One region of the Pseudoalteromonas sp. LC2018020214 genome, then DNA from elsewhere that is predicted to be linked to it. Evidence: predicted binding sites of a transcription regulator. Region 1 holds the regulator's gene; each other region holds the start of a gene.

What was found. Region 1 encodes LexA, which represses DNA repair genes until DNA is damaged. Its sites were predicted from a motif close to TACTGTATNNNNATACAGTA; they were not measured.
Region 2: the regulator LexA is predicted to act here: its motif matches at 2,100-2,119, upstream of ruvC (crossover junction endodeoxyribonuclease RuvC).
Region 3: the regulator LexA is predicted to act here: its motif matches at 1,774-1,793, upstream of dinB (DNA polymerase IV).
Region 4: the regulator LexA is predicted to act here: its motif matches at 2,109-2,128, upstream of JG479_RS10085 (SulA-like leucine-rich domain-containing protein).

Annotation. Positions count from the first base shown of each region.
Region 1 covers NZ_CP066804.1:3,524,012-3,527,294, reverse strand. The annotation lists gene JG479_RS15810 (hypothetical protein) at 1-12, opposite strand, end outside; gene JG479_RS15805 (hypothetical protein) at 326-706, shown strand; gene JG479_RS15800 (PaaI family thioesterase) at 707-1,147, opposite strand; gene lexA (transcriptional repressor LexA) at 1,315-1,932, shown strand; gene coxB (cytochrome c oxidase subunit II) at 2,415-3,283, shown strand, end outside.
Region 2 covers NZ_CP066804.1:1,373,526-1,376,808, reverse strand. The annotation lists gene ruvB (Holliday junction branch migration DNA helicase RuvB) at 1-899, opposite strand, end outside; gene ruvA (Holliday junction branch migration protein RuvA) at 907-1,524, opposite strand; gene ruvC (crossover junction endodeoxyribonuclease RuvC) at 1,527-2,051, opposite strand; gene JG479_RS06050 (ABC transporter permease) at 2,181-3,283, opposite strand, start outside.
Region 3 covers NZ_CP066804.1:837,318-840,600, reverse strand. The annotation lists gene JG479_RS03670 (M17 family metallopeptidase) at 1-579, opposite strand, end outside; gene dinB (DNA polymerase IV) at 709-1,761, opposite strand; gene JG479_RS03660 (acyl-CoA thioesterase) at 2,538-2,966, shown strand; gene JG479_RS03655 (aldo/keto reductase) at 2,985-3,283, shown strand, end outside.
Region 4 covers NZ_CP066804.1:2,298,708-2,301,990, reverse strand. The annotation lists gene JG479_RS10095 (GGDEF domain-containing response regulator) at 142-1,059, shown strand; gene JG479_RS10090 (YchJ family protein) at 1,134-1,613, opposite strand; gene JG479_RS10085 (SulA-like leucine-rich domain-containing protein) at 1,652-2,086, opposite strand; gene JG479_RS10080 (tetratricopeptide repeat protein) at 2,385-2,849, opposite strand; gene JG479_RS10075 (NCS2 family permease) at 2,968-3,283, shown strand, end outside.

The DNA.
Region 1 (3,283 bases):
TTTTTTATTCATGTTTTAGTCTTATTATTTTTAGAGGCTAGTTTATTACATTAATGGGATAAGTTACTGCGACATTTTGTCGCAGTTTAAACTATAGCTTACTGTAATCATTTAAAAATAAAAAAGATTACACTTAAATCCCTAACATGACTTATCTGTTTAATTGAGCTGGATGTTTGATATCCAGCTAGCTTTAAATGCTAAAAAATACTTAAAAGCTGCGAAATATCCATATAAAGTGGTTAATAGAGCATAGTTGATTTGGTATAACGGTAAAACTGCGTTAAAGTTTGCAATGAAATTATTAGAGGATAAATACGAAACGATGTCGGAAATTCAATTTTTAAATGTAGATCTTGAGCTTGAATCAAAGCAAGATATTAGTTTGCTAGTGGCGGACTTGAAAAAAGTCGCGACGATTTTACATTATGACAAAGACGAATACCGTCAACTAGCGCGTATTGAAGCTACAGGTGAGGTGAGCACACCTGATAAAGCCATAAACCATATATGTGAGCTTATTGAATCGTGTTCGCGTAACGCGCTAAAGCAATGGTTAAGCTGTTCACGTAGAACGTTTGATATTGGTTTTGAATCAGGGACTTCTCCTAAGTGCTTTAATCAAGCCTTAGATGCAGATACATTATTGCGTATATCTGCGATTGGTGCGGGTATGGAAATTACCATTTACCCAATCGAAAAGTAACTATCTTCGCTCTACGACTGCTGCGGTCATTTTTGATACGCAGCACAGCTCATTGCGGCTATTTGTAATTTTTATTTCCCACACTGAACTACGTTTGCCAATATGAAATGCTCTAGCCGTGGCTGTTAAAGTGCCGTTGCGAGATGCTTTTAAATGACTTGCGCTAATCTCCTGCCCTACACAGTAAAATTTAGTAAAATCGACAACAAAGTTAGCGGCATAGCTGGCAACTGTTTCGGCAAGTACAACGTTAGCACCGCCGTGAACCATGCCCATTGGGTTATGATGTTCAGGAATTGCCGGCATTGTGGCAACCAAATAATCATCGCCAATTTCTGTGACTTCTATCCCCATAGTTTTCATTAATGTTCCTTGGCCATTAATGCCTTGCTCTAACTGCTTGCACAGCTCTAAGGTGATGGGCTGGTACCAAATACTCATAATGTCTCCTTTGCATTTTTAATCATTTATAAACTTAGCTTTAGTTATATCCTTGAAATGTACACAAGTGAAATTACTTTAGCTATTTTAAGGCTTAATTTAAATTTGCGATTTTTATTTAACTGTATATACTCACAGTTAAATGTACTGTATGGAAAACCAGTTGTATGCGACCATTAACGAACCGCCAAGCTCAAATACTCGAACTAATTAAAGTTTTTATTAAAGACACTGGTATGCCCCCTACACGTGCTGAAATAGCGCAAACATTAGGTTTTAAAAGTGCCAATGCTGCTGAAGAACATTTAAAAGCACTTGCTAAAAAAGGCGCAATTAAAATGAAACCAGGTGCAAGCCGTGGTATCCAATTAATTGAAGAAGAAGAGCCAGAACAATTAGGTTTACCGCTTATAGGGCGTGTTGCTGCTGGTTCACCTATTTTGGCGCAAGAGCACGTTGAAAGTCACTGCAAAATCGATCCATTAATGTTTAAACCGGCTGCAGATTTTTTACTACGCGTTAACGGTATGAGCATGAAAGATATTGGTATTATGGATGGTGATTTACTTGCTGTACATCGTACTCAAACCGCTGAAAACGGACAAGTTGTTGTTGCTCGCCTAGACGAAGACGTAACTGTAAAACGTCTTGAGAAAGCGGGTCGTAAAGTATTACTTCATGCTGAAAACGACGATTTTGACTCTATTGAAGTAGATCTTGAGAATGAGTCTTTTAATATTGAAGGCTTAGCCGTTGGCGTTATAAGAAACGCTGATTGGATGTGACTTTAAAAATAGCTTTTAAACAAGCAGTTTTATAAATGCGTACTAATTAGTACGCATTTTTGTTTTAAAATTTGTACTAAAAATAGGGCGTAAACCGCCCACTGACTATTTAAGCTGTAAACTTTTTTGCACTTATATTTTCCCCCTCCGAATGCGTTAAACCCCTTTGTTTTGCTCATATTTTGAACTTTCTGTCGCCCAGTTGATTACCGATTTTTATTAATTATTCAATATCACCTGATTGTTTTTTATACTAAAACTTGCTTGTTGTTCGTTTTTTAGCTAATTGTTAATGTGCTGAGCTAATAATAACTCACAGCTTTTTAGTTTTGAGAACACACAATATACACAAACCCGTTGTTGGCGCAGCAAAACCAATCAATATTAAATGAGATTGGCTAAAAAAATAAAAATAACGAATTGGCGTTTAAGCCGTATGCCTCTTCGCTTTGCATTCGCAATAGCATCAAAGGAGCCGTCACATGGGTAAACTGACCTCTACCTTGTGGCTTATATTATGTGTTTTTTCGCACCCAGTTTTGGCTAACAGCCAATACAATATGCGCAAAGGCGTAACCGATATAAGCAATAATGTATATCAGCTGCACATGACCATATTTATAATATGTTGTGTGATTGGGGTGATAGTGTTCGCAATTATGTTTTGGGCACTTATTCATCACCGTAAATCTAAAGGGGCTGTACCTGCCCAATTTCACGAAAGCACTAAAGTAGAAATACTTTGGACTGCAATTCCGTTTGTTATTTTAATTGCTATGGCAGTACCAGCCACTAAAACCCTAATTGCAATGGAAGATGCCAGCAAAGCTGATCTCACTATTAAAATTACGGGTTCGCAATGGAAATGGCATTATGAATATATGGGCGAAGATGTAGAGTTCTACTCTATTTTATCTACCCCGCAAGATGAAATCGCGAATCTTGCAGATAAAAATCCTAACTACTTACTTGAGGTTGATAAGCCTCTTGTACTGCCAATAAATCAAAAAGTACGATTTTTAATGACTTCTGACGATGTTATTCACTCTTGGTGGGTACCTGATTTTGCAGTTAAAAAAGATGCGAACCCCGGCTTTATAAACGAAACATGGACGAACATAAACGAAGAAGGTACTTACCGAGGACAATGTGCTGAGTTGTGTGGTAAAGACCATGGCTTTATGCCCGTTGTGGTGGTCGCTAAATCTGAGGCTGATTTTAAAACATGGCTTGCAGATGCAAAGCAGGCGAAGCAGAAAGCTGCGCTGGCAGATGCCGCATTACTTGATAAAACCCTCCCAAAAGAAGAGTTAATGACTTTAGGCGAACAAGTATATATGGCTAATTGTGC
Region 2 (3,283 bases), 1.6 Mb from region 1:
ACATCTTCTATTGTTTCGCGCTCTTCACCAATAGCAGCCGCTACATTGTCGAGCCCTACTGGGCCGCCCATAAATTTTTCGATTATGGCGAGTAAATATTTGCGGTCCATATAATCAAAACCACTTTTATCTACGTCAATCATATCAAGGGCTTGCTTAGCTACATCGGCGTTTACTGTGCCGTCAGATTTTACTTGAGTGTAATCGCGTACACGGCGCAATAAGCGGTTTGCAATACGTGGTGTGCCGCGCGAGCGCTGCGCGATTTCGGTAGCGCCATCGTCACACATTTCTAAACCAAGATAATGTGCAGAGCGCCCTACTATGTGCGATAAATCTTCTACAGAATAAAACTCTAATCGCTGCACAATTCCAAAACGGTCACGCAGTGGCGATGTAAGCGAGCCTGCTCGTGTGGTTGCACCAATAAGTGTAAATGCAGGTAAGTCTAATTTAATAGAACGCGCAGCTGGGCCTTCACCAATCATTATATCAAGCTGGTAGTCTTCCATTGCGGGATACAGTATTTCTTCAACTTGCGGGCTTAGCCTGTGTATTTCATCGATAAACAGTACATCGCCTTCTTCTAAATTAGTAAGTAGAGCAGCTAAATCGCCTGCTTTTTCAAGTACAGGGCCTGATGTTGTTTTAATACTTACGTGTAATTCATTGGCTACAATATTTGCAAGCGTGGTTTTACCAAGCCCAGGTGGGCCAAATATTAATAAATGATCGAGCGCTTCACCACGGGTTCGGGCAGCTTCAATAAAAATTTCCATTTGCTGCTTAACATGAGGCTGGCCTCTGTAGTCGGCTAAAAGTTTTGGTCTGATTGCACGATCTATAGAGTCTTCATTTGTTTTTTCAGTCGCATCAATTAAGCGATCCGCTTCAATCATGGGTTACTCACAACATAGATTTTAAAGATTCTCTAATAAGAACCTCAGTAGACATATCGGGTTTACTTATCGATTTTACTGCTTTTTGAGCTTGTGGCAATTTATAACCTAATGCAAGCAGTGCCGATACGGCATCATCCGCTGCATTATTAGCAATTGTCGCATCGCTCATTGGCTCTATTACTGCGCTGTCACTAAATGGCGTAAATAAATCATTACCCCAATCTTTTAGCCTGTCTTTCATTTCGAGTACTAAACGCTCGGCTGTTTTTTTACCTACACCGGGTAATTTAACAAGCGATGTTGAGTCTTCGTTATTTACACAACTTACAAATTGTTTTGCCGACATGCCCGATAAAATAGCTAAGCCAAGTTTTGGCCCTACGCCATTTGCTTTTAATAGCTCTCTAAACAAAGCACGTTCAACTTTATTATTAAAACCAAATAATAGTTGAGCATCTTCACGCACTACAAAGTGAGTGTAAACAATCGCATTTTCACCAATTTTTGGTAAGTCGTAAAAACAGGTCATTGGCATTTGTACTTCGTAACCTACACCACTTACTTCGAGTAATATTTCTGGTGGCTGTTTTTCGACTAAAATACCATTTAAGCGGCCTATCATAATTATTTCCTTAAACGTCCTCTAACGGTTTTGCTTGCGCTGCCCGCTAGTTTAATTAAATTTTGTTCTGAGTGGGCGTGGCAAATCGCAATAGCGAGTGCATCAGCTGCATCGGCCTGTGGCGTACCGGGTAATTTTAAAATATTTTTTACCATGTGTTGCACTTGTGTTTTATCTGCGCCACCGTTGCCTACTACTGCTTGCTTAATTTGCCTAGCTGAGTATTCAAATACGGGTAAGTCGGCCATTGCCGCGCCAACAATCGCAGCGCCTCTAGCTTGGCCTAGTTTTAAAGCTGAATCGGGGTTGTGCGCCATAAATACTTTTTCAATGGCAAAGGTTTCTGGCGAAAACTGCTCAATAAGCTGTGTAATGCCTTGGTAGATCATTTTAAGCCTAACCGGAAAAGGATGATCGGCTAACTTAATACAGCCACTGCCTAAGTATGTAAATTTAGAACCTTGATGGGCAACAACACCATATCCGGTCAAACGTGAACCAGGATCGATCCCTAAAATGATGGCCAAACAGCGCTCCATTGTTATTATTTTTAAATTACGCTAATAATGCCAGAGCACTGTATAAATTACCAGTACAAAGAAAAACAAAAATGCCCACGTACTAGGTGGGCATTTACAGAGCATGTTAGTTTAAGCTTACCCTAGGGCACGCACTAATCCTTGGGTGTTTTGTTTAAGTGTTCGGGCAATCATTAAATAGCCTAAACCTGCCACAAATACGCCGCCAGCTACCGGACCTATAATCCATATATGCGGGTGTAACTTACCTGCTAAATCAAACATTTGTTGCTGCACAATTAAAAGCGCTATATCACTAAAAAATGCGGCAACTAAGCCAGCTAAACCGCCGAGTAATAAAAACTCGTACAAGGTCGCGTTTTTAATTAATCGGCTTTTAGCGCCAAGCGTTCTGAGTATTACAATTTCTTGCATGCGCTCACCTAAACTAGCTTGCACTTGCGATATAAGTACAAGCGCGCCACACAGCACAACAATGGCAAGTACAAAGCCAATGGCGAGCGATACTTGCGAAATAGTTGTTTGGATTTGCTTAACAAAGTTATCAATATCAATGGCTGTAATAGTAGGGTAAGTACGCAATAACTGGCTAAAGTCACGCTTTTGATCTGGGTTTATACGTACCGACGAAATATACGTCGCCGGAAAATCTGCAAGTACATCTGGGCTTAAAATAATAAAAAAGTTAGGTTTAAGCGTGGCCCAATTAACTTTGCGCACACTGGTAATTTTAGCGTCGAACGACTGCGAACCAATTAAAAATGTGAGCGTATCGCCTATCTCAACATCTAAACGCTCAAGCATCGACTCCTCTACTGAGGCTTCAGCCATCGCATTCTCACCAAACCACGTACCTTGTGTTACTTCATTTTGGTCAGGCACATCTTTAAGCCATGTAAGATTTAGCTCGCGGCCAATACCTGCACGTGCTTCTTCGTCTTTTTTCTCGTTGTCTTGCAGCGATACTGAACGTGCTACCAACTCGCCATTCACCGCATTTACGCGCCCACGAATAGTGGGATAAAACTCTGATACTTGAATAGCTTTTTGAGCTAAATATTCATTAATTGGCTCAAGCTCATTTTGCGTAATATTAACTAAAAACGCATTAGGCGCGTCGCTTGGAAGTTGCGACTGCCAATCAGATATCATGTCGTTTTTAAGTACCACTAAAAACAGCAGTAATTTAATCGCTAACGAAAAACTAATTAACTGTACCG
Region 3 (3,283 bases), 1.0 Mb from region 1:
CAATTCAACGCAGTAATCAGCAAAACGTGGAGGAGCCATACGCTCAGGTTCAGTACCACACAGGTCACGCGCTGCATATTGGCCAGCTGCAATGGCATTAACAGCTTTAATCGTTTGCTCGCTTGCGCCAACTAAACCAATCTGTGTAATAGGTTCAATGCTTTCACCGTGATATTCACGCGCTTCTAATGGCTGCCATAAGGCTTGGCAAGCGCCTAAATAAGCAACTTCTAAAGCATGCTGATAACGGCTATCGCCATTTAAATTTGGTAAAAATAATGCAGGGTTAACACTGCCCGACGCTTTTGCTTCGTTAATTGCTAATTTAGCAGCATCAAAATAACGACGCACGTCGTCGTAATCTCTATTTAACGGACCGGTTGGAGCAAGTACAACGCGCTTGTTTTCAATTACTAATAAAGTAACTTGCTTACCGATGCGAGAATCTACGTTTGCTTGAGCTAAAATAGCATCACGTAATGAGTTATTTGGTAATAGAGAAAAGTCATCACTAATAATAATAAGCGCATCATGAGATGTGCATTCAAGGCTTGCACTAACCGCTTGAGGGTATGCCATAAATAAGGTCCTGTTAGAAAACATAAGCCCCTATTATCGTCGATTTAAATATTGAAGACCAGTAAGGAGCGATGAGCTAATCACATAACCTGTCAATAAATGGCAACTTGGAGTTACAGGCTTTACAGCTTAATCGAGAATACTAAGTTGAAAGTTTTGTTCTGGCTCGTTTTTAATCCCAACGCCTATGCCAAGTAATCTTACAGGCTGTTGTAGCCCTCGCTGGTAGGCCTTAGTAAGTAGTTGAACAAATATTTCTGTATTTAGCTCGTGATATACCTGATCGGCAGAGGTCACTACAAAATTTGCAAACTTCACCTTAACACTCAATTTATTAATACGATTTTGTAACTGCTGTTTATTAAGCCTTAAAATTAATTCCTCTAACAACCTTGGCAGCTCATCTAAGCACTCCTGTAAACTCGTTTTGTTGTACTCGTAGGTATGTTCAACACTCAGCGATTTTCTTATGCGATCTGTGGATACTTTACCAACATACTCACCTGCACATTTTTGATATAGCGACACACCAAAATTACCCACATGTTGCTGCATCCAGTTAACGCCTTTTTCACGTACATCCTTGCCGGTATATAAGCCTTTTAAATTTAGCTTTTCGAGCGTTACTTTGCCCACTCCTGGAATTTTCCCCAGCGGTAATTGCGCTAAAAAGTCATCGACCTCATCAGGCAAAACGACAAATTGACCATTCGGTTTGTTTTCGTCACTGGCTATTTTGGCAATAAATTTAATCGGTGCAATACCTGCTGATGCAGTGAGCCCTGTAGCATTGTAAATATCGGCTCTTATTTGCTGTGCAATAAGTGTGGCACTGCCTTTACAAGCGGTGCTGTCTGTTACATCTAGATAGGCTTCGTCTAAAGACAGGGGTTCAATTAAGTCTGTGTAGCGGCTAAATACTTCACGTATTTGGTTTGAAGCTTCTTTGTATACAGCCATGCGCCCTGGGACAATAACTAAATCGGGGCATAATTGTTTAGCATGATAGTTCGACATAGCCGATCGTACGCCATACTCTCTAGCTATATAGTTAGCGGTCGAGAGCACGCCTCGTCGGCTATTGCCTCCAATAGCAAGCGGTACACATGCAAGTTTTGGATTATCTCGCATTTCTACTGCTGCATAAAAGCAATCCATGTCTATGTGAATAAACTTCTTCATCACCACAACAACAACTGGTTATTTATACAGTCATTATTATAGAATCACATGCGATAAGCAAGCCTAGGGCCTGTTTATCTTTCGAGGTTAAATTTGCAGCAGTATGTTTGGTATTTAGGCAAGGCAGAGCCTATGTAGTGTGGTTATTCCCCATAAATAGGCGATAACGTAGCATAAATGCCAAACATGCGCTGCCCGAAGGGTTCTGCCTAGGGGCAATTTACTCTTTGTTGCCTACATGGATGTAGGTAAGGGGCGTGAGCAGGACGCGGAAGCTTTGCTCGGTTTTTACTTATTCTTACAGGGATGTAAGTCAGTAGAATAACGCAGGAGCAGTTATCGAGCCCACTAGGTTACAAACCTCGCGCCGCGATTAAATAGCCCCTAGATTGAACAAATTTTAATCCTGAAAGGTCAACAGGCCCTAGTTAACGATTAAAAAAAGTGTTTATTATCCTCCGTTCTCTTATAACCACGTAGCCAATACATAACCTCAAATAAAAATCCTGCCAACATTAAAATAATAGCGCCAGATTCATTCCCCATCGCGTAACAGGTAAAAGAAGCTATAAAAACCAAACAAGCTAAGGACCAATTAATTATATTCTGCATATTTTTACCTTTGTGTGTTTTTGTGTTTGTCTGTGTAATTTAACTGTAGACCTAAAATTAAACAGGTACAATCATCTTATAAAAAAAACATGCCATTAATTACCTTGAGCTCGTAACACCATGTTGATAATCTAAGTACTTTGAAAATCAAGGGCCAATAAATAATGCAAACGTTTAAAGATCAGCACCCTATTCATACCGATATCACCGTAGCATGGGCTGATATGGATGCGCTACAACACGTAAATAATGTAGTGTATTTACGTTACTTTGAAATAGCCCGAATCGACTTTTTAAATAAAATAAATCTGTTCGACACAATAAGCCCAAACGGTGTGGGCCCAGTAATAAGCGAAAATAACGTTCGCTATAAACGCCCAGTAACTTTTCCCGACACACTCACTGTAGGCGTTACAATTACAGATCTTAAAACAGATCGCTTTACCATGAACTACACCGTTTACAGCCATGCACAAAAAGCAATAACGACTACGGGTGCATCTAAAGTTGTAATGTTTGATTTTACTACAGGGCAAAAAGCCCCAATCTCCGAGCCTCTTTTATCGGCTTTAATCAGCCATGCTCAAAACTAATTTAGTTAAGGAGTTTTTATGCAATACAACCCACTAGGTAGCAGTGGCGTAAACGTATCTCGAGTGTGCCTAGGGAGTATGACTTGGGGTAAACAAAATACTCAAAGCGACGCTGATGAACAAATAGCCTACGCGCTAGAGCAAGGCGTAAACTTTATTGATACAGCCGAAATGTATGCTGTGCCTCCTTCGCCAGAGACCTATGGTAAAACCGAGGAAATTATTGGCAATTGGCTATCGCGTAATCAGCAAAAGCGCAGCGAAGTGGTACTAGCTACAAAAATTGCAGGCAATGGATTATCGTGGGTACGTGATGG
Region 4 (3,283 bases), 1.2 Mb from region 1:
TTTTTGTTTTTATGCAGTAAAGATTTACTAAAAAGTATTTTTATTAGTAACCAATAAGTAGAACCCCTCTTAATTAACATTTGCATAACAAAATGTGATGCTATAGGCTGTTTTTAATTAAAAAAACAAAACATTTTTACTATGCCAATAAATTACTCTGACCATCAATTAAAACTAAGTTTAAAGAATTCTAAAGTACTTATAGTTGACGATCAGTTATTAAGCTTAATCGTATTGAAAAAAATATTATCTGAGCATTTTAATGTGACAACAGCTGGAAGTGGTGAAGAAGCAATTGAAATTTGTAATGTAAATGTACCCGATATAGTCCTACTCGATATTAGTATGGGTGGAATGAGTGGTATTGATACATGTTTAAAATTAAAAAATAATACTGAAACACAGGATATCCCAGTTATTTTTGTTACATCCTTTGAAAACGAAGAAGAAGAGTGTTGGGAAGCCGGAGCTGTTGATTTTATTAAAAAGCCGATTATAAAAGAAACACTATTTAGAAGGGTTCGTGCCCATATAACGTTAAAATTACAACACGACTTACTCAATCAAAAAGTATTTTTAGATGATTTAACTAAAGTATTCAATCGCCGTTATTTTGATGCACATTTTTCTAAAATGGAACGAAGCGCCTTACGAGAAAAAGTTGACTATGCGTTATTACTCATCGATATAGATTACTTTAAGCAATACAATGATATCTATGGTCATGTGCAGGGGGATACGGTGTTAAACCTAGTAGCACAAACTATTACTAATAGTTTGCAAAGGCCAACCGATTTTGTTGCGCGTTATGGCGGCGAAGAGTTTGTAGTTGTTCTACCGCATACAAGCACTGAAGGTGCAATTTGTGTTGCTGATAAAATTAAACAAAATGTGGCCGATTTAGGAATATTACACAAATATTCAGAATATGATTTTGTGACTATTAGTATTGGCGGTGCAACCCTACAACCATATGTAAATAACAAAAACACGTTGCAGATCGCAGATGAAAAAATGTATGAGTCTAAAATGCAAGGGCGTAACAAAGTGTGTTTTTAAGTTTAGTTAGCTAATAAATCACTCTGCCACTTAAAAACACCTTTTAGGTGATAAATATTAAATAAGATTATTTATTACATGCTATGACATTTTTTGTACTTTTTATTGCTACCGCATGGGCAGTCATCATTTCTGCCTACTTTAATATCTTCAACAGGATATATAGTGCCATCTAAATAACGCCATTGAGTGTTTTCTTTAATAAACAGCGACTTTTCGTGAAGCTCACAAAATAAGTTTTGATAAAAATATTGGGCTTTAAATTCTACCGTTCCAGTATCACCATCATGGCTTGAGTCAATTAAATCAAGATTTATAAATCGACAGCTGTTAGCAAAATCATTGATTTCTTTAACCGGATTCTCAGCTTGTTTTTCTTTTGCGTAGGTTTGATAAACATATTTTGCATTTTTAATAACATAAGCGCTGAATCGTGAGCGCATAAGTTGTTCAGGAGTGTCAGCTTGCTTAACAGATAAGTGAAGCGGCTCGCAGCAATCGGCATAATTGTGCCCACTGCTGCAAAAACATAATGTGGTATTGAGTGAAGTCATAATAATAATACAAAGTCTAAAACATTAGTTTAACAAGCTTATTGAGCGAGTGGTATCTCTGTTGTTTGAGCGTTTTTAGTAAAACAATATAGTTTTGTATTCGTTTTACTCAAATCGAACGATAGATTTGTAAGTAGTTGGTTATTAACTATATCGGTCCAGGTAATTACCGCTGCAAAGTTTCCATTATGTAACGCAGAATTTAATACATACTCTAGATTTACTAGGTGCTTCTGTCTAATAACAAGTAATTTACTTGTATCAATAGAGCATGAGTCAAGTAAAGCTTTGCTAGGTACATGATCTGGTGCAATTAATAACGTCCATGCATTAGAGCTATTATATTGGTGTAATACTTTTAAAAGCTCAAAGGTCGCTGAAATTTCATCTTCAATTTGGATCAAATTTACGCAATCGCTTTGCTCGTCTTGTTGGTAACTTTTAACTGTTCTTACGGTAATAGGCTGTAACATAATTTCACTCACTGGGTTTTTATACAGTATTCATATACAGTAGTTTATACAGTGCTTTCGTGCAAGCATTTTATGCTATTTATTTGTACAGTTATTCAGCTTTTGATCATTGTTTTTTGTTTTTAAATCTATAATTCTTTATTAATCAACTTGTTATAGACTTGTTTTTGAGGGGGTATTTTTAAAATAAATTTTTGAGTCATGTTTTCATTTGTGGGTTTTATACTGTGTAGGAGTATCTTTGTAACTATATACAGTATTTTTCAACACTGTATACAGTACTTATAACTTAGTTAGTTTATGTGTTTTCACTGGTGCGAGGGATCATATGAGAAAACTGGAGTTGGTGGATTTGTTCGTACAAACTTGCTGCATAACATTGAGCATCTTTAAATCGCTTAGTTTCGATATGTTTGCGTATATCTGTAACCGCTGCAGTGGCAGGTGCGTACCCTTGGCTACTCGCTAAGCTCAACCACGCTACAGCATGAAATACACTTTGTGGCACGCCTTCACCTTTTACAAAAAATAAACCTAAATAAAACTGTGCTCTATGGTTTCCTGCCATTGCAGCAAGGCGCATCCATTTTGCAGCCAATGGAGCTTGATTATTTTTTAAATAATATAGGGCTTTATTAATAGTACTTTGCTCATCTTTTTTATTATCAATGGGCGCGGGGCTGCTTTCTGGTTGAGTAACAAAACCTAAAATGTTGTCTAGCTGTTGCTCTAAGTCTTGCTCACAAGGTGTTGTTTTAAGCATATTGGTTCATTTATTATTTTAACTACTTTAACAGTTTAGTATATAGCAAGGTAAAATGTCCTGTAAAAGATAATTTTTATGTTAAAATCTCGCCACTTTTTACTATCACAAGTTTATTATGTTTGAAGCCTTATTTAAACTCAGCGAAAATAATTCAACAGTTAAACGCGAATGCGTTGCTGGCCTAACGACCTTTATCACTATGGTATACATTGTATTTGTAAACCCGGCTATGCTTGCTGAGGCAGGGATGGATCAAGGGGCTGCATTTGTAGCTACCTGTATAGCAGCTGCGATAGGCTGTTTTATAATGGGTTTGTGGGCTAATTATCCATTAGCATTAGCGCCTGGCATGGGACTAAATGCCTTTTTTACGTATGGCGTCGTATTAGGAATGGGTTATACCTGGCAAGCCGCATTAGGGGCTGTTTTTA